2 regions of the Stenotrophomonas sp. FBCC-B152 genome follow, and region 1 is predicted to be linked to the other one. Evidence: riboswitches for the same ligand, from Rfam matches in the RefSeq annotation. Region 1 holds a riboswitch; the other holds the start of a gene.
What was found. A riboswitch is a leader RNA that binds a small molecule or an ion and turns the genes downstream of it on or off. The one in region 1 is predicted to bind thiamine pyrophosphate.

Region 1 (9,859 bases):
AGCTGCACAACACCGCGGCCACCGCGCAGGCGGTCAGCGTACGCGCCGCCGTCTACGCGGGCCGCATGCCGGAACGCGAGCTGCAGCTGGTGCCGGGGCAGGCCCTGGAGATCCGCTGGAACGCCGCTCCCACCGCCGGCTGGTACGACCTGGAGGTCCAGCAGCCCGGCGTGATGCAGCGCCTGGCCGGGCGCATCGAAGATGGCCGGCCGGGCAGCACCGACCCGGCGCTGGGCACCGGGGCAATGCGCTTCCTGCTCGACTGACGTCTTACGCGCCGGCGGTGGCGGCGCGTTCGATCAGCTTCCAGCCGTTGCCGGACGGATCGCGGAAGCCGGCATCCACCGTGCCGTAGCGCGCCACCGGTTCCTGCATGAATTCCACGCCGGCCGCGCTCAGCCGTTCATAGGTCGCCTGGCAGTCGGCCACGGTCAGTACCAGCGGCGGCATCGCGCCCTTGGCCACCAGCGCATTGAGCGCCTGGGCGGTGGCCGCGTCGTGTACCGGCGGGCCGGGCCGGAACAGGCCCAGCTGGAAGCCGGGCTGGTCCGGGTGCTGCACCGTGAGCCAGCGGTAATCGCCATTGCCGGCATCGGTGTGCACCACGAAGCCCAGCTTGCCGACGTAAAACGCGAGTGCTTCTTCCTGGTCGCGCACATACAGGCCGACCGTTTCAATACCTTGGTTCATGGGACCTCCGTTGTTGGTGGGTCCTTTTTACCGGTCCCGCCGCCCAGCCGCTTCTCCGAAACTGAGGTCTTGAGATCGGGCCGGCTGGCGGCGCGCGCGATGCATTCCGGGGCCTGCGCGGCGGTGCCCGCGGCAAGGCTGGCGCGCAGCTCGCCCGGGCTCTGCCCGGTGATGTCGCGGAAGATCCGCCCGAACGTGCCCAGGCTGTTCCAGCCGGTCTGCAGCGCGATCTCGGTGATCGGCAGGTCGGTGTCGCGGCACAGCGCCACCGCGCGTTCAATGCGCCGCGTAAGCAGGTAGCGGTGCGGCGGCAGCCCGAACGCCTGGCGGAACTGCCGCGCGAAGTAGGCCTCCGATACCGCGCTGACCTGCGCCAGCCGCGCCACCGGCCACGCCTCGTGCGGGGCGCGGTCCATGTGGTCCCTGGCCCGCAGCAGCCGGCGCAGCAGTTCGGGGGTCTGGTTCATCCACGCAAGCCTAGCGCGGTTTCAGTGCCGCCCCGGCATGGCCCGCCGCCGACCAGGCGCGCAGGCCCATCACGGCCAGGCCGACGAACACCAGGTACAGCCCGGCGGTGATATCCAGCGATTTGGCCAGGTACATGCCCACGTAGACCACGTCCACCACGATCCACAGCCACCAGGTGGCCACGTGGCGGCGTGCCTGCCACCACTGCGCCACCAGGCTCAGCGCGGCCAGCATGGCATCCAGCCACGGCAGCGCGGCATCGGTCCAGGTATGCATGGCCGCACCCAGCGCGATGCCGAACACGATGCCCACGGCCAGGTCGCGCAGCAGCTGCCGGCGTGGCAGCGGCACGATCACGATCGCGCCATCCTGCTCGGCATGCCGGTGCCAGCTCAGCCAGCCGTACAGCAGGAAACCACCGAAGGCGACCTGCAGCAGGGTGTCCGAATACAGCCGCGCTTCGATGAACACCACCGCATACAGGCCCACCGCCAGCAGCCCCACCGGCCACGCCAGCACGCGGCGCTGGGCCATCAGCCACACGCCCAGCAGGCTGGCGGCGACGGCGCTCCATTCGAGCATGAGCGCGCTCACAGCCCGAAGGTGACCGACAGCCGCGCCTGGCGCGGTGCACCGGCGAACAGGTAGTAGTCGCCGTAGCTGCTGCCGGTATCACGCCAGTAGAAGCGGTCGAACACGTTGTCCACCGACAGCGTCCAGGTCACCGGGTGCTCGCGCAGCGCGTGCTGGAAGCGCAGGCCGGCATCGAACACCGAATACGAGGGCGCCTTGACGCTGCCATCCACCGTCGCCGCATTGGACGAGGCATAGCGCCAGCCACCGCTCACCGCCAGGCCGGACACGAACGGCAGGGCATAGTCCACGTGCACGGCCGCACGCACCTTGGGCACGTTGACCAGCTGCTGGCCGTCGTAGAACGCGGTGCCGGCATCGCGCGCGCGTGCCTGCAGCACGCTGGCGCTGGCGGTCAGCCCCAGCCGTTCGGTGACCTGGCCATTGGCGGTCAGCTCCAGCCCGGTGTGGGCCTGGGTGCCTTCCTGCACGAAGGTGAAGCCGGCATCGCTGGCATCGGGCTTGGCGTACTGGAACGGCTGGGTGGTGCGGAACACTGCCGCGCCCAGCATCAGGCCGTCGGTGGCGGCGTACTTGACGCCCAGCTCGCGCTGGCGCGACTGCATGGCCGGCAGGAAGGTGCTGCCGTTGGAGGTCCAGAACGGCGCTTCCTGGCCCAGCGACAGGCCTTCCACGTAACTGGCGTACACGTTCAGCTGCTCCGTGGCCTGCCACACCAGCGCGGTCTGCGGCAGGAACTGCGACAGGCGGCTGTGCCGTTCCGGGGTACCGCGCTTGTCGTACGCGCGCTCATCCAGGCGCACGTAGCGGCCGCCGGCCAGCCACTGCCAGTCATCGCCGACGTGCATGCGGTCCAGCGCGAACACCGCGCGCTGCCAGCTGTCCAGGCGCCGCGCGGACGGGCCCGGCTGCAGCGGCGAGGGATCGAACACCGGCACCTGCACGTCGCCGATGTTGGCCGTGCCCACGTACTCGTTGACGTTCTGGCGCTTGTCCACGGTGCGGTGGAACGCGCTCAGCCCCACCGACAGTTCGTGTTCCACCGCGCCGGTGGTGAAGCGGCCGCGCAGTTCGCCGCGTGCCTCGTCATTGCGGCGCACATCGTCGGGGCTGCGGTAATCGTAGATGTCGTAGTCGCCGTTGGGTGCGAAGTAGTTGCCCGGCACGCTGCCATCGGCACAGCCAGCAGCGTAGTAGCAGCCGTACGCAAAGGCGACGTTGTCCTGGATCACCGAGCGGCTGTGGCCCACCGACACCCGCGACTGCCAGGCCGGGCTGAAGTCGTAGGTGTGCAGCGCGGTGAGGTTGGTGCTGTCGATCCCCACCGGCTGCTGCCACGGCTGGTGGCCCAGCATGCGGCTGCGGTCCACGCCGCGCGGCAGTTCGCTGCCGCCCAGCAGCTGGTAACCGGACGCCGAGCGCTGCGCGCTGGTCTGGTAGTTGGCATCCACTTCCAGCTTGCCGCGTTCGCCCATCAGCCAGTCGGCGGCCAGCGAATAGAAATTGCGGCGGCCATCGGCATGCTCGATGTAGGACGAGGTGTCATCCCAGGCGGCGTTGAAGCGCAGCCCGAAGCGCGGGGTCAGCCAGCCGCCCAGGTCCACCGCCGCATAGCGCGAGCCTTCCGAATCGGTGGCCAGGGTGACGTTGCGCACATCCGCGGGACGCTTGCCGACGTAGTTGATGATCCCGCCCGGCGCCATCACGCCAGCGGCCAGACCGGCTTCGCCCTTGAGGATTTCCACCTGCTGCACGTTCTCCAGCGCCAGCCGCTGTTCGCCGGCGATGGCCAGCCCGTTGAAGCGGTAGCCGGTGGCCGGGTCCAGTGAGAAGCCGCGGATGGCGATGTTCTGGTAGTAGCCCACCGGTGCGTAGCTGTCGCCCAGCGAGGCGTCGTGCCGGGCCAGCTCGGACAGGGTGCGCACCTGCAGGCGGTCCAGGAAGGCGCTGTCGAGCACGTTGACCGAGGCCGGGGTGTTCTTCCAGTCGGCGCTGCCGAAGCTGCTCGACGGTGCCAGTGGCGCGGCGGGCTTGCGCGCCTGCACGCGGATGCCGGCCAGGTCGGTGGGCGAGCGCTCGCCTGCGGCGGTGTCGGCGTCACTGGCGTACAGCGGCAGGGCGGCGCAGAGGGCGGCGGTCAACAGCGTGAGGCGGTAGCAGCGGTTCATTCGATTCGTCATCAGCCAGAGGAGACGAAGCGACGGCGCGCAGGCGCACCGGCCCGCAATGGGGGGTGCGCTCGCTGCTCAAGCTCCCTACGCCGGTGCAAACCGGATCAGGTTCCAAGGGACTCTCTCAGCCTGGCAACGCCAGGCACCCCCGCTTCAGTGGCCATTTTCACACCAATCGGCCGCCGTGGCGACCCCGGCGGCTCAGGCAGCGGCGTGCAGCGCGTCCAGCAGGGTCCGGCCGGGGCGGCTGGCGAACCAGTCGGCATGGCCCAGCAGGAACGTGTGGTAGGCCACGTCGGCGTTCGCCGGGGAGCCGGTAACCCCTTGGAAGTACTCCACTTCCGAGAGGGCGAAGTCCAGGTGCACCACCGGCAGCAGGTCGGCCAGCAGGTGTACCTGGGCGGCCGCCAGCGGGCGTACCTGGCGGTAGCCGGCCAGCAGCGCCAGCGCGATATCGGCATGCGCCACCGGGCCCTCGCCGCCGGCATCCAGCCAGGCGATGGCGTTGCGCTCGATCGCGGTGGCCAGGTCGAACAGGGCGCTGGTCGGCGAAGCCAGGCCGAAATCGAAGACGGTGCCGATCGTCGCCGTGGGGCCGTGGCCGTGCCAGAGCAGGTTCGAGACATGCCAGTCGTTGTGCCCCCACAGCACCGGCTCGGCGGCCAGCCGCTCGACCACGGCCGCGTGCCAGGGCAGCACCGCGCGCTGCAGGTCGTGTTCCCAGTGTTGTCGCGACAGGTAGCCGGCCAGCGCGGGGCGGTCGGGAAGCTCGCGCTTCAGCAGCGCCACCGGATCGTGCGCGCGGATCAGGTCGTCGCGCGCCACCAGCAGGTGGGTGCTGCGCTGGGGCGCGTGGTAGCTGGCAGCCGCAGCGTGCAGGCGGGCCAGCATCGCGCCGGCCGTGCGCGCCTGGGCGACATCGTCCAACGGTGTCCATGACGGGCTGTCGCGGTACAGATCGTGGCCATCGCCTTCGGCGTGCAGTTCCCAGGTCCAGTCGCCGTGCGCGATCGCGGTGGCGCCGTCGTGCGCGTGCAGCACCTGCACGACCGGCAGGCCGGCCGCGGCCAGGTGCGCGATGAAGCGATGCTCTTCGGTCAGCACCTCGGCCGTGCGCACACTCACGTGGTGGCGTTTGACGAAGCAGCGCCGCGAACCGCACGCCACCAGGGCTGCAGCGGAGAAGGGGCGCGGGCTGTGCCACAGCACGCGGCACTCCCCGTCCAGTGCAGGGTAGTGGCCGCGCAACCACGCCAGTTCGGTGCCGCTGATCGCCGGCCAGTCTGCAACGACGGCGTCGTTGTCCAGGCCCTGCACGCGGTGATCGGTGTTCATCATGGAAACGTATTTCTTCAGCGGCAGGCCGATGGCCTGTGGGGCAGGTTCAAAGCGGGCTGTCGCGCAGCCAGTCGAACAACTGTGCATCATTCTTCAGGCCGAGCTTGAGCATGGCATCGCCCTTCTGCCGGCTGATGGTGCTCACGCTCTTGTGCAGCTTCGCGGCGATTTCCTTGACGATCAGGCCACTGGCGAGCAGCCGCAGCACTTCCACTTCGCGCGGCGACAACGCGCGTGTGCGTTCATCGCCCAGGCTCTGCGTGCCGATGCGGTCGATGAGGTTCTTCAGCGTGCGGCTCACGTACGGCTGGCCACGGTGCACGGTCTGGATCGCCACCGGCAGTTCCTCCATCGACGAGGTCTTGTCGACCAGTCCCAGTACCCCGGTTCCCACCACCATGCGCAGGATCGCCAGGTTGTTGGAGACGCTCAGCATGAGTACCGGCAGGTCGGGATAGTGACGGCGGACCTGCCCGATCATGGCAAAACCGTCAGGCTGCGCGCCGCCGGGCATGGAGTAATCGGTCACCAGGACATCGCACGGGTTGGCCTTCAATGCGGCCAGAAGCTCGTCCACGCTGCTGGCTTCGGCCACCACATGGCCCACGCCGCTGGTTTCGATCACGGATCGGGTGCCGATGCGGACCACCGGGTGGTCGTCGGCGATGATTATGCGCAAGCTCATGGAATAGTATGGCCGGTAAGGCAGCGGCCCCTCGGGGCACGTCGCGGTGGGCGGATCACTCCTGGGAGAACTGACAGCATGCGTACCTCGGTTGTCCGCTGGCTGGTCGTGCTGGGCCTGGTGATCGCGCTGGGCGCCACCGCCATCGCGGCTCCGGCGCCTGCACCGTCGCTCTCACCGCGCCAGGCTGAATGGATCGACCGGAACCCTACCATCTTACTGGGGCTGTACGACAGCGGCTGGCCACCATTCGAATTCATGCAGAACGGCCGCCCCGATGGACTCGGCTACGACTACCTGATGTTGTTGACCCGGCAGCTCGGCGTGCGTGTGAAGGTGCGGGTGTATCGCGATTGGGCAGACGTGCTGGATGCGGCATGCCGGGGCGAGGTCGACGTGGTGATGAACATCACCCTCACCCCGGACCGCACCCGCTGCATGGTCTACACCGGCTCCTACGCCGATGCGCCACTGGCCCTGGTGGGCCGGGTAGGCGATACCCGCACCTCGAGCGACCCGGACCTGGCCGGGCTGCGCGTGGTCACCGAGCAGGAATTCCTCACCAGCAACCAGGTGCGGGCACGCTTCCCGGCTGCGCGCCAGGTCACCGCGCCCAACACACGTGCGGCGCTGGCGATGGTGGCCCAGGGCAAGGCCGATGTGTACATCGGCAATGCGCACGTCGCCAGTACCCTCATCCGCCAGCAGGGCATTGACGGTATCGCCCTGCTGCGGCCCAGCGACCTGCCGCCCGAACGCCTCCACTTCGGCGTGCCCAACGCCCGCCAGCCGCTGGCCGAAGCCCTCGACAGCGCGCTGTCCACCGTGACCGCCGCGCAGCGCGAGGCGCTGTACAAGCGCTGGCTGCCGCCGCTGCAGTGGTCGGCGCAGTCGCGGCTGATCCTGGGCGAGGCCGAACGCCGCATCCTGGCCACCCCGTTGCGCATGGGCTATGCGCCGAACGGGTCGCCCCTGTCGTTCATCGATGCGGCCGGCGAACCCAGCGGCGTGGCCGGTGACTATCTGCGCCAGCTGCGCATGGTCGGCGCGCAGTTGAACCGCGTGCCGGCGCATGACTGGTTCGAAGTCCGCGAGCAGATGCGCCGGGGCGATGTCGATGTGGTGATGGGCATGCCCAACGACGCGCACTACCTGGGCGATGACTGGGTCTTCAGCCAGCCCTTCATCAGCGTGCCCAACGTGATCGTCACCCCGAACAACAGCCGTTCGGTGCTGGGCCTGGGCGACCTGGACGGGCGCAGCATCCTGCTCTCCGACCCAGAGCGCCTGCGCGGCTACATCCTCCAGTACGCCCCCAAGGCGCGCATCGTGCCGGCGCGCAGCGTGGAGCAGGCACTGTCGCGATTGGCCAACGGCGACGCCGATGCCTACGTAGGAAACCTGGCCATGGTCGACCGCGTGGTGCGCGAGGTGTATCCGGCCAAGCTGCACGTGGCTGCGCCGGCGGGCTTCAGCGACCAGCTGTCGCTGGCGGTCAAACGCCAGTACGCGCCGTTGGCCACCACCTTCGACCGGGTGCTGGCCAACCTCACCCCGCGCGAGCACGCCGCCATCCGGGGCGACTGGCTGCTGGCCGAATACCGCACCGGGCTGGACTGGCGTTCGGTTGCGCGCTGGGCGGTGCCGCTGTCGCTGGTGCTGCTCACCGGCATCATCGTGCATGGCTGGGGCTACTGGCGGCTGCGCCGCGAGGTCGGCATGCGGCGCCGGTTGGAACAGCGGCTGGTGGAAGTGACCGACAACCTGCCGGCGATCGTCTACCAGGCCCGCCGTGACAGCGATGGCCGGGTCACGTTCCCGTACATCACCGGCGACCTGCAGTCGATGTTCGGGGTCAGCACCGCCGAAGTCATCGCCGATGAAACGCGCCTGGTCGACCAGATCGACCCGCGCGACCGCGAGGCGGTCAGCCGCGCGCTGAACGACGCCGCGCGCGATTTCTCCGCGCTGGACATGGAATTCCGCACCAGCCCGCACGGCGTGGTGCGCTGGGTGCGCACCCGCGCATTGCCGTATGCCGCCGAACACGGCGTGGTGCTGTGGAGCGGTTACTGGGTGGACGTGACCGAAGCGCGCGCGCAGGCCGATGCCCTGGCCGCCGCCAAGTCCGACGCCGAACGCGCCACTGCGGCCAAATCCAACTTCCTGGCCACCATGAGCCACGAAATCCGCACCCCGATGAGCGGCGTGCTGGGCATGGTCGAAGCGCTGTCCCACACCGACCTGGATGGCGAGCAGCGGCGCATCATCGCGGTGATCGAGGATTCGGCGCAGATGCTGCGGCAGATCCTGGATGACATCCTCGACTACTCCCGCATCGAAGCCGGCGCGCTGCCGCTGGAGCCGCAGCCGGTGATGCTGCGCAGCCTGCTCGACAACGTGCAGCAGCTGCTGTCGCCACAGGCCTCCAACAAGAACCTGTCGCTCAGCCTGGAGGTCGACCCGGCGGTCGCCCATCAGCACCTCGTCGATGGCATGCGGCTGCGCCAGATCGTGTTCAACCTGCTCAGCAACGCCATCAAGTTCACCAACGAGGGCTCAGTGACCATCGCGTTGAGCGTGGAGCGCGATGATGAGATGGCGCAGGCGCTGCGGCTGACGGTGACCGACACCGGCATCGGCATTTCCCCCGAGCAGCGCGAGCGGCTGTTCAAACCGTTTGCCCAGGCCGACGTGGCGATCACCCGCCACTACGGCGGCACCGGGCTGGGGCTGAGCATCTGCCAGCGCCTGGTGGGGTTGATGCGCGGGCGGCTGGAGATGCACAGCGTGCCGGGCGAAGGAACGCGCGTGGATGTGCTGCTGAGCCTGCCGCTGGTGCCCGGCGAGGAAACCGTGCGCGACGAGCAGCGCCCCGGCGGTGATGTCGACCCGCTGCCGCCGGGGCAGGCGCGGCGCCGGGTGCTGGTGGTCGAAGACCATCCCACCAACCAAGCATTGATGCGCTGGCGGCTGCAGCAGCTGGGCCTGCAGCATGAGCTGGCGGTGGATGGCGAAGCCGCGCTGGCGTTGCTGGCCTCCACGCACTTTGACCTGGTCATCACCGATTGCCGCATGCCGGTGATGGACGGCTACACCCTGACCCGGCACATCCGCGAGCGCGAACGTGGCAGCGGCCAGCGCATGCCGGTGCTGGCGCTCACCGCCAGCGCGCTGGCCGAAGACGTACAGCGCTGCCGCGAGGCCGGCATGGATGACCTGCTGGCCAAGCCGGTGGCGCTGGCCACGCTGCGCCAGGCGCTGCGCCGGTGGCTGCCCTCGGACGATGCGGATGACGCCGCGCGCGAAGCCACGCCGCCGGTGGAAACCGTGCGTGCGGCCGCGCCCACGCGGGCGGCGATCGTGCGCCGCTTCGGTTCCGAACACGTGGCCACGGTGCTGATCGACAGCATGCGCCAGGCCACCGCCGACGACCTGCAGCGCGGCTGGGAAGCGCGCGACATGGGCGACAGCAACACCGCGGTGGAGGTGCTGCATCGCATCGTCGGTGGGCTGGGCACGCTGGGCGCTGAAGCACTGGCCACCCAGGCGCGCGCGCTGATGCAGCGGATCCCGGAACAGGGTCTGGCGGCCAGCGCCGACGACATCCGCGCGTTCGAAGAAGCGTTGCAGCAGTACCTGATCAGCCTGGACGAATGATCAACGCGGCTGTTCCTTCAGGTATTCAATCACCAGCGCCCTTCGCTTTGGGTCAGCGGTCGCATTGACCATTCGCGAGCCCGGCACCACCGCAGCCGGCGAACGCAGGAACGCATCCAGCGTCTGCTCGGTCCAGACCAGGTCCGCGCGCTGCATCGCAGGCGAGTAGGGATAGTTGGCCACGCTGCCCGCACGGCGCCCCAGCACGCCGTGCAGGTTGGGCCCGAAGCGGTGCACGCCGCCCGCATTGACC
Region 2 (9,859 bases), 1.2 Mb from region 1:
GCACACCCAGCGCCTTGGGCGTGAGCCGGCGCGGACGACGCGCGCCCTCCACCACCACCTCACGCGACGACAGCGTGATGGTGCAATCGCCGATCCTCAGGCGGTCGGCAGCGGGTGTCTCACTATCCAGGCTGATCATTCCGGCGCTACGTAATACAACTGAACAACAGGAACGCAGCATTCATCGAATCAACCACAGATCGAACGAACCGCCAGATTCCGCACACGTCATCAGTGCAAAGGGCAAAGACACTGAAGCGCGCGAATACTAGCCTATGCCGGTTAACTGCGCCTGTGCGCGCAGAGGACATCAGGCCTCTCTCGCCGACGAATCCACATAAATTGCTTCAACATTCGCGCCTCTTGGCGCGAATTTTTTATCTGCGATTCAGAAACTTTTTAGCGTTGATTCAGTAATTTTTTATCGCCGATTCAGTTTCGCGCATTGCGGATCATGGTCAATCCGACCAGTCGCGACACCACCAACGCTACGTACATCACGCCTGCGAACTGTTCCAGCATCACCAGTGCGCGTGCTTGTGGATGCACCGGCACCACGTCGCTCAGGCCCACCCCGGACAACAAACTGAAGCTGAGATAAAGCAGCTCCATCCAGGTGCGCAGTTCGCTCTCGCTGGTGGCCACGAAACTGCCCGGGTACCACTGCTGGCAGACCGCGAAGGCGAAGGCGAATGCCCAAGCCAGCAGCGTGAAGGTGGCGCCCGCGGCGAACAGCTCGTCGCGGGTCACCTTGTGGTCCTGCAGCATGTAGGCGATCAGGCTGCCGGCCGTGTAGAAGTACAGCAGGCATTCCAGCAGCTGGGCGGTGGTGACCAGCGCCGGCCGCCCCAGCAGCGCCCCCGAGAGGGAGAACACCACCGAGGGAATGGCCAGCAGCAGGGCCACCCACATGCCCAGCGGGCTGCGCCGCACCACCCACAGCGCCAGGCCGAGCACCGCGATGCCGAAGGCGCCGAACAGCGCGCGGCCGGCCCCGGATTCGTCCATGGCCGGGTACAGCAGCACGCCCAGCAACTGCACCCCCAGCAACCAGGCCGAGGGGTGCCGGCGGGCGATGGCCAGCCATCGGGTGGTGCGCGCTATGGCCATCGTGGTGTCCCTGCCCCTGTGTCGGTGGCCGAAGCTTAACGGCTGCCGCGCTGAGGCGGCATGACGGTCCGCCTTGGCCGCCCGTCCTGGCGGGCCACGACCAACGGTCGTGACCTACCCCGCTTGGCCCGCTGCGTAGTCGCGCACGTCCTGGGTGATCTTCATCGAACAGAAGTGGGGGCCGCACATCGAGCAGAAATGGGCCTCCTTGTGCGCGTCCTTGGGCAGGGTTTCGTCGTGGAACTCGCGCGCCTTTTCCGGATCCAGGCCGAGGTGGAACTGGTCTTCCCAGCGGAACTCGAAGCGCGCCTTGCTCAGTGCGTTGTCGCGCACCTGCGCGCCCGGGTGGCCCTTGGCCAGGTCGGCGGCGTGGGCCGCGATGCGGTAGGCCATGATGCCGTCGCGCACGTCCTGCCGGTTGGGCAGGCCCAGGTGCTCCTTGGGGGTGACGTAGCAGAGCATGGCGGTGCCGTACCAGCCGATCATCGCCGCGCCGATCGCGCTGGTGATGTGGTCGTAGCCCGGCGCGATATCGGTGGTGAGCGGCCCCAGCGTGTAGAACGGCGCCTCGCCACATTCGCGCAGCTGCTTGTCCATGTTTTCCTTGATCAGCTGCATCGGCACATGGCCGGGGCCTTCGATCATGGTCTGCACATCGTGCTTCCAGGCGATCCTGGTGAGCTCGCCCAACGCTTCCAGCTCGCCGAACTGCGCGGCATCGTTGGCATCGGCGATGCAGCCCGGGCGCAGGCCATCGCCCAGCGAGAAGGTCACGTCGTAGGCCTTCATGATCTCGCAGATGTCCTCGAAGTGCGTGTAGAGGAAGTTCTCGCGCTGGTGGGCCAGGCACCACTTGGCCATGATCGAGCCGCCGCGCGAGACGATGCCGGTCACCCGATTCGCGGTGAGCGGAACGTGGCGCAGCAGCACACCGGCATGGATGGTGAAGTAATCCACGCCCTGCTCGGCCTGCTCGATGAGCGTGTCGCGGAAGATCTCCCAGCTCAGGTCTTCGGCGCGGCCATCGACCTTTTCCAGCGCCTGGTAGATCGGCACGGTGCCGATCGCCACCGGCGAGTTGCGCACGATCCATTCGCGGGTTTCATGGATGTGCTTGCCGGTGGAGAGGTCCATCACGGTGTCACCGCCCCAGCGGATCGCCCACACCAGCTTCTCCACTTCCTCGGCGATGCCGGACGACACCGCGCTGTTGCCGATGTTGGCGTTGATCTTGGTCAGGAAGTTGCGGCCGATGATCATCGGCTCGCTTTCAGGGTGGTTGATGTTGTTGGGCAGCACCGCCCGCCCCCGCGCGATTTCCTCGCGCACGAACTCTGGCGTGATCGAGGCCTGGATGGAAGCGCCGAACGACTGGCCGGGATGCTGCATCAGCAGCGCCTTGTCGCGGATCGCCTCGATGCGCTGGTTCTCGCGGATCGCCACGAACTCCATTTCCGGGGTGATGATGCCGCGACGGGCGTAGTGCATCTGGGTGACATTGGCACCGGCCACGGCGCGGCGCGGTTGCAGCCGCGACGGAAAGCGCACCGCGTCCAGCCGCGCATCGGTTTCGCGCGAACGCCCGAACGCCGAGCTTGGCCGACCCAGCAGTTCGGTGTCGCCGCGCTCGGCGACCCAGCCCGCACGCAAGGCCGGCAGCCCGGTGGACAGATCGATGCGGGCCTCGGGGTCGGTATAGGGACCGGAGGTGTCATAGACGGTCAGCGGCGCGTTGTCGCCACTCAGCGCGATCTCGCGCATCGGCACCTGCAGGTCGCTGCGCGAGCCGGGCACGTGGATCTTGCGCGAGCCGGGAATCGGTCGCGTGACCGATTCAGACAGCTGCTGGGCCTGTTGCTGCAGGGCGGAAAGGTGTGCGTTCATCGGGCATCGTCCTGGGTTGTCGGTGCGAGGGTTCGCACGGCGAGGGACGAAGCGGCGGCGCACGGCCGGCGCACGGCGCGCGGATGCCAGGCGGGGGCTGGACGGCGCGGTGCATCGGCTGTTGCGAAGCTTCCCTACGCCGGTATCAACCGGATCAGGTTCGAAGGGACTGTCTCAACCGTGGCCACGTGGCCGCGGTACCCCCGCTTCGGGGCGGATTAGACCACACCTGCACCGGAAGTGTGAACAGCCATGTCATGCCGCCTTGGCTAGACTGCCGCGCATGGTATTCCGACTCTCCATCGCCCTGGTGGTGCTGCTGGTGCTCGCCGCCGGCGTGGCACCGGACCCGTTCAACGAGATCGTGCGCGGCGGGCTGGTGCACATCATCCGCAGTGCCGGCTGGCTGTACCTGCTGGTGGTGTTCATCACGCTCTCGTTCCTGCTCTATCTCGCCTTCGGCCGGCTGGGCTCGCTGCGGATCGGCGGCGAAGACGCCGAACCGGATTTCTCCAACGCCAGCTGGATGTCGATGCTCTTCGCTGCCGGCATGGGCATCGGCCTGGTGTTCTGGGGCGCAGCCGAACCGGTGTCGCACTTCGTCACCCCACCCGAGGGCCTGCCCCCACAGAGCATGGAAGCAGCGCGCGCCTCGATGCGCTATGCGTTCTTCCACTGGGGCCTGCACCCGTGGGCGATCTACGCGCTGATCGGGCTGGCGATGGCCTGGTTCCAGTTCAACCGCAACGGCCGTGGCCAGATAAGCGACCTGCTGCAGCCGCTGATCGGCGCGCACCACCGCGGTTGGATCGGCACGGTGGTGAACGTGGCAGCGGTGGTCGCGACCGCCATCGGCGTGGCCACCACGCTGGGCTTCGGCACCATCCAGATCGCCGCAGGCCTCGAGCGCGTGTTCGGCCTCCACGCCGGCGCGCCACTGCAGCTCACCATCATCGCCGTCGCCTTCGTGCTCTACATGGCGTCCACCGCCAGCGGCGTGAACCGCGGCATCAAATGGCTCTCCAACTTCAACCTCGGCCTGGCCGCCGTGCTGCTGGCACTGGTGCTGGTACTGGGCCCCACTGCCTTCATCTTCGATACCTTCACCACCACCATTGGCTCCTACCTCAACCAGCTGGTGACCATGAGCCTGCGCATGTCGCCATTCTCGGGCAGCACCTGGGTGGCGGACTGGACGATCTTCTACTGGGCGTGGTGGATCGCCTGGGCACCGTTCGTCGGTTCGTTCATCGCCCGCGTCTCGCGCGGGCGCAGCATCCGCGAATTCGTGCTCGGCGTGGTGATCGCGCCCAGCGTGCTCGGCTTCCTGTGGTTCTCGGTGTTCGGCGGCACTGCGCTGTGGTCGCAGATCTTCGGCCATGTCGACCTGGTGCAGGCACTGGGCACCGGCTACGAAACCGTGTTGTTCACCATGTTCGACAGCCTGCCGATGCCCACCTTGCTCTCGGTGATCGCACTGGTGCTGCTGATGATCTTCTTCGTCACCTCGGCAGACTCGGCCGTACTGGTACTGGCCAGCATGTCCACCGACGAAGCCGGCGACCCGCCGCTGTCGCGACGGATCACCTGGGGCGTGGCGATCGCGCTGATCGCCGCCGTGCTGTTGCTGGCCGGCGGCCTGGATGCGCTGCAGGGCATGATCACCATCGCCGCCCTGCCCTTCGCACTGTTGATGCTGGCGGTGATGTGGTCGCTGTATCGCGTGCTCGACATGGAATATGCGCTGCAGCGCCGCCGTGCATTGCGCGCGCGGCGGATGATGGATGCCTGGATCGAGCGCGAGATCGCCGCGCAGGAAGAGACGCGCGATGAGGCTTCGCGGGCGGATGGTTAGGCCTCAAGAGCAGCGTTTCAGTTCTTACGTGACGGGGAGGCCGACGGGCAGCCCCTTACGGGACACGCCGTAAACCCATCCATGGGGGCTTGGCAAAAACATCCATGTTTTTTCACAGTCCCTACAGGGGCTGCCCGCCGGCCTCCCCAGAAGGTGAGTCGCGTGCGGATGGAAAGAGCAGACACGCATGGCGTGTCCCTACGCGGTGCCGTTGGTAGGTTCGGTTCCCGAACGAACACACGGAACGCACCCACGTCCGGTAACGCATGAAAATAATCGAAGCCGCCGTTGATCTTCCCGTGGCCCCCAACACACTGTCGAGGGTCGGCGGGGGCGGGTTTGCGGGACTGTAGAAAACATGGATGTTTTCTACAAGCCTTATCTGTTCGGAATCTGGCAGCGTAGGCGTCGAGAGCCGGCGTGGGCCGCCGTAAGAGCCTGGATCTCGACGATCGCCATGGAGCTTGGCGCCCACGCCGGAATCTCCCTTGATCCGCCCGAACAGTTGCTGGAGCTGACACTCGCAGTGATAAGACTGGGCAAGCGGGGGAGCTCTCGACCCTTCCAGACTATACGGAGTTTGGCGATGAACGGGATCGGGATTGATGTGAGCAAGCGTCAGCTGGATGTTGGTACGACTGACGGGGAAATTCTGCAGGTCAGCAATACCGCCGCTGGCTTTGCTGAATTGGAGGTCTGGCTGAAAGAACACCCGGCAGACCAGATCGTGCTGGAGGCTACCGGTGGCTATGAGCAGCGCGTGCTGGATTTCCTGCACAAGGCCGGTCGTCCGGTGGTCCGTGCCAATGCCCTGCGGGCCCGTAGGCTGGCTCAGGGCATGGGCCACGTGGCCAAGACAGATCGCTTGGATGCCTACGCATTGGCGAAGATGGCCGTGCTGGTCAAGCTGCGCGCCTACCAGCCGCTGGAGCCTTGGCAACAAAGAATGCGGGAATTCGTGCGGGCTCGCCGGCAGGCGATGCAGGCGCTGACCGTGGCGCGACAGCAGCAGGAAATGGTCGGTGATCGTGAATTGCGTCGGCTACTGCAGGCCAACATTACGCGCTTGCAGACGCTGGTCGCACGCTTGGGAACGCAGATCGGCGAACAGGTTGCACAGCAGCCTCGACTGGCCGTACTGAAGTCGATGAAGGGCGTCGGCCCTGCGCTACAGGCGGTGCTGGCCAGCTATCTGCCCGAGCTGGGCAGAATCAGCGGCAAGGCCATCGCCAGCCTGGTCGGCGTGGCACCGATGTCCCACGACAGCGGCACGATGCGCGGGAAACGAAGTATCCACGGTGGTAGAGCCGAGATCCGTCAGGTGCTTTACATGGCTGCCATGTCGGCCATGCGGCATGAGCCTCGGCTAAAGGATTTCTACCGGTCGCTGCGGGCTCGCGGCAAGGAAGGCAAGGTGGCCATCGTGGCGGTGATGCGAAAGATGCTGGTAATCCTCAACGCCCGTGTGCGCGACGCTGAAAGCGGACCGATCCCAGCCTGAAGCCAGCCAACGGGGGACATCAAGAGGCTGCCGGCCAGCGGCCGGCACTACCATGCCCGTCTGCTGGAGGAGCGGCCCGACCTCTCAGCAACACAGTTGCTCCATGGACGGATTCACGGCGTGTCCCGCAAACCCGCACCCGCCGGCCCAGCTCAGGCCATGCGGGAACCAAAGGCTGTTCGCCCCGATGCATGAAGCAGCCACGCAGGGCGTGGCTCTACAGGAATGTTCGGCAGTCAGGCGATACAGGACCGATCAGTACCCCGCTGCCTGCCCATCCTTGCGGCTTTCCGAAGCGCCGTAATACACGCCGGTTTCCGGGTCGCGCATGATCGCCTGGTACCCACCGTACGGACCATCCGCGAACGTCACGCGGTGGCCCTTGCGCATCAGCGCGCGCACCGTCTCATACGGATAGCCGGTTTCCAGGTTCACCTCGCCGCCGTCGCTCATCGCCGTGGCCTGCCCGGTCGGCTCGGTCGACCCTTCATGCTGGATGCGCGGCGCATCGCCGGCTTCCTGCAGGTTCATGCCGAAGTCCACCAGGTTCATCACGATCTGCGCGTGGCCCTGCGGCTGCATCGCACCGCCCATCACGCCAAAGCTCATCCACGGCTTGCCGTCCTTGGTCACGAAGCCCGGAATGATGGTCTGGAACGGACGCTTGCCCGGCGCATAGCCATTGGGGTGGTCCTTGCGCAGCACGAACATCTCGCCGCGATCCTGCAGGATGAAGCCCAGCCCCGGCGGCGCCATGCCGCTGCCCATGCCCCGGTAGTTGGACTGGATCAGCGACACCATCATCCCGTCCGCATCGGCCACCGTCATGTAGATCGTGTCGCCTTCTTCCAGCTGCTTCGGCGTGCCCGGCTGCACCTCGCGCAACGCCTTGTCCATCGAGATCAGCTTGCGGCGCTCGGCCGCGTATTCCTTCGACACCAGCTTGGCCACCGGCGCCGGCTGGAACGCCGGATCGGTGTAGAAGCGCGCACGGTCCGCGAACGCCAGCTTCTTGGCCTCCACGAACAGGTGCACGTGCTCCGGCGAACCGAACGGAATCTTCGAGAAGTCGTATCCCTCCAGCACGTTCAGGATCTGCAGCGCTGCGATGCCCTGGCTGTTCGGCGGCAGCTCCCACACGTCATAGCCCCGGTAGTTGCTGCTCACCGGCTCCACCCACTCGCCGTGATGGCTGGCCATGTCGTTATAGCTCAGGTAGCCGCCGTTGGCCTTGAAGTACGTGCCGATCGTGCGCGCGATGTCGCCCTTGTAGAACGCATCGCGGCCGCCCTGCGCGATCTGCTCCAGCGTGTTGGCCAGGTTCGGGTTCTTCCACAGCTCACCCTTGCGCGGCGCATGGCCGTTGATCGTGAACTGCTCCTTGAAGCCCGGGTACTGCGACAGCTTGGGCACCGAACGGTCCCAGTAGTAGGCGATCACTTCCGCCACCGGATGGCCCTCGCGCGCATAGCGGATCGCCGGCGCCAGGTTGTCGGCCATCGGCTTGCGGCCGAAGCGGTCGTGCAGCGCGAACCAGCCATCCACCGCGCCCGGCACCGACACCGGCAGCGGGCCGGTGGCCGGAATGTCCTTCAGCCCCCGGCGCTGGAACTCGGCCAGGGTCAGCGACTTCGGCGAACGGCCCGAGCCGTTGTAGCCGTACAGCTTCTGGGTCTTGGGATCCCACACGATCGCGAACAGGTCCCCGCCCACGCCATTGCCGGTGGGCTCCATCAGCCCCAGCGCGGCATTGGCTGCAATCGCCGCATCCACCGCCGAGCCGCCGCCCTTCATCACATCCAGCGCGATCTGGGTGGCCAGCGGCTGCGAGGTGGCCGCCATCGCGTGCGGGGCGATCACTTCCGAGCGGGTGGCAAAGCCATGCCCGGTAACCCGGTCGGCGGCAGAAGACAGCATCGGCAGGGCGCACAACAGCGCGGCGGCCAACACGGCACGGGCAAGGGGTCGGGTCACGGAGTGGGTTTCCTGGAGGGGTGGCAAGCCTTCGATGGTGGCGGTTGGGGCCTGTTGCGCACATCCGACAATGGTCATGTACGGCGTCATCGGCGGGGTCATCCACGACAGCCATATCCGCGCAGAAACCGGGCTTCAATACTTGAATTGGGGTTCACCGGAACGCTTTCACGCGCAACCATCCTTATACGGCGGGGCTTTGCGCTGGATACAGCCGAAACCGTTGGAAATTGTCGAAACACGGTTGACAGCGGCAAAACCGCTGTGGTTTTCTCGATCACATGTTGCAGCGCCACACGCCCATTCGCGAATCCATCGAGCACGCCGGTCCCGGCGCGGCCTCCATCCGTTCGCTTCTTGTCCTCGTACTTATTACCCAACCAACAGGTGCGGGACGGACCGGCGTGTAAGTAGAACTGCCAGGTATCCATCAAAACCCGCACCCACCCTGGTGCGGGTTTTTTCGTTTCAGAACCCTCCGATTTCTTCCTCCAAAGGACCTCCCCCATGAGCACCAACGACCTGCCCCAGATCAAGATCGCTGTTGTCGGCTACGGCAGCCAGGGCCGCGCCCACGCACTGAACCTGCGTGAATCCGGTTTCGACGTGGTCATCGGCCTGCGTCCGGGCGGCCCGACCGAGGTCAAGGCACAAGCCGACGGCTTCACCGTGAAGGCACCGGCCGAGGCGGTGAAGGATGCGGACCTGGTCGCCGTGCTGACCCCGGACATGGTGCAGAAGAAGCTCTACGAAGACGTGCTGGCGCCGAACATGAAACAGGGCGCGGTGCTGCTGTTCGCCCACGGCCTGAACGTGCACTTCAACATGATCGCCCCGCGCGATGACCTGGACGTGGTGCTGGTTGCACCGAAGGGCCCGGGCGCGCTGGTCCGCCGCGAATACGAAATCGGCCGCGGCGTGCCGTGCATCTGGGCGGTCTACCAGGACCGCAGCGGCAAGGCCGCCGAGTACGCCCTGGCGTATGCCGCCGGCCTGGGTGGCGCGCGCGCCAACCTGATCCAGACCACCTTCAAGGAAGAAACCGAAACCGACCTGTTCGGCGAACAGGCCGTGTTGTGTGGCGGTGCCTCGGCACTGGTCCAGGCCGGTTTCGAAACGCTGGTGGAAGCCGGCTACCAGCCGGAAATCGCCTATTACGAAGTCCTGCACGAACTGAAGCTGATCGTGGACCTGTTCTACGAAGGCGGCATCACCCGCATGCTGGAATTCATCTCCGAAACCGCGCAGTACGGCGATTACGTGAGCGGCCCGCGGGTGATCGACGCCGGCACCAAGGAGCGCATGAAGGCGGTGCTGGCCGACATCCAGGACGGCACGTTCACCAAGAACTGGGTGGCCGAATACGAAGCGGGCCTGCCGAACTACAACAAGTTCAAGCAGGCCGACCTGGAACACCCGATCGAGAAGGTAGGCAAGGAACTGCGCGCCAAGATGGTCTGGCTGCAAAGTCAAGCCGCGTAACCGCGCGGCTCCCCCACCGCTTTCGCAAAGGTCACCGCATGAACACCTCCGCA

Region 2: it holds a riboswitch for thiamine pyrophosphate, as region 1 does, so the genes downstream of both, thiC (phosphomethylpyrimidine synthase ThiC) here and NMB40_RS19460 (TonB-dependent receptor) in region 1, are expected to answer to the same signal.

Annotation. Positions count from the first base shown of each region.
Region 1 is NZ_CP101442.1:4,291,599-4,301,457, forward strand. Features, by position in the region: gene NMB40_RS19440 (phosphocholine-specific phospholipase C) at 1-266, shown strand, start outside; gene NMB40_RS19445 (VOC family protein) at 271-690, opposite strand; gene NMB40_RS19450 (helix-turn-helix transcriptional regulator) at 687-1,157, opposite strand; gene pnuC (nicotinamide riboside transporter PnuC) at 1,168-1,740, opposite strand; gene NMB40_RS19460 (TonB-dependent receptor) at 1,749-3,920, opposite strand; TPP riboswitch at 3,988-4,083, opposite strand; gene NMB40_RS19465 (phosphotransferase enzyme family protein) at 4,125-5,261, opposite strand; gene NMB40_RS19470 (response regulator) at 5,308-5,946, opposite strand; gene NMB40_RS19475 (ATP-binding protein) at 6,025-9,606, shown strand; gene NMB40_RS19480 (c-type cytochrome) at 9,607-9,859, opposite strand, start outside.
Region 2 is NZ_CP101442.1:3,119,506-3,129,364, forward strand. Features, by position in the region: gene NMB40_RS14380 (winged helix-turn-helix domain-containing protein) at 1-139, opposite strand, end outside; gene NMB40_RS14385 (ion channel) at 433-1,110, opposite strand; gene thiC (phosphomethylpyrimidine synthase ThiC) at 1,225-2,994, opposite strand; TPP riboswitch at 3,108-3,209, opposite strand; gene NMB40_RS14395 (BCCT family transporter) at 3,278-4,849, shown strand; gene NMB40_RS14400 (IS110 family transposase) at 5,436-6,350, shown strand; gene ggt (gamma-glutamyltransferase) at 6,606-8,324, opposite strand; gene NMB40_RS14410 (hypothetical protein) at 8,423-8,755, opposite strand; gene ilvC (ketol-acid reductoisomerase) at 8,832-9,806, shown strand; gene ilvG (acetolactate synthase 2 catalytic subunit) at 9,845-9,859, shown strand, end outside.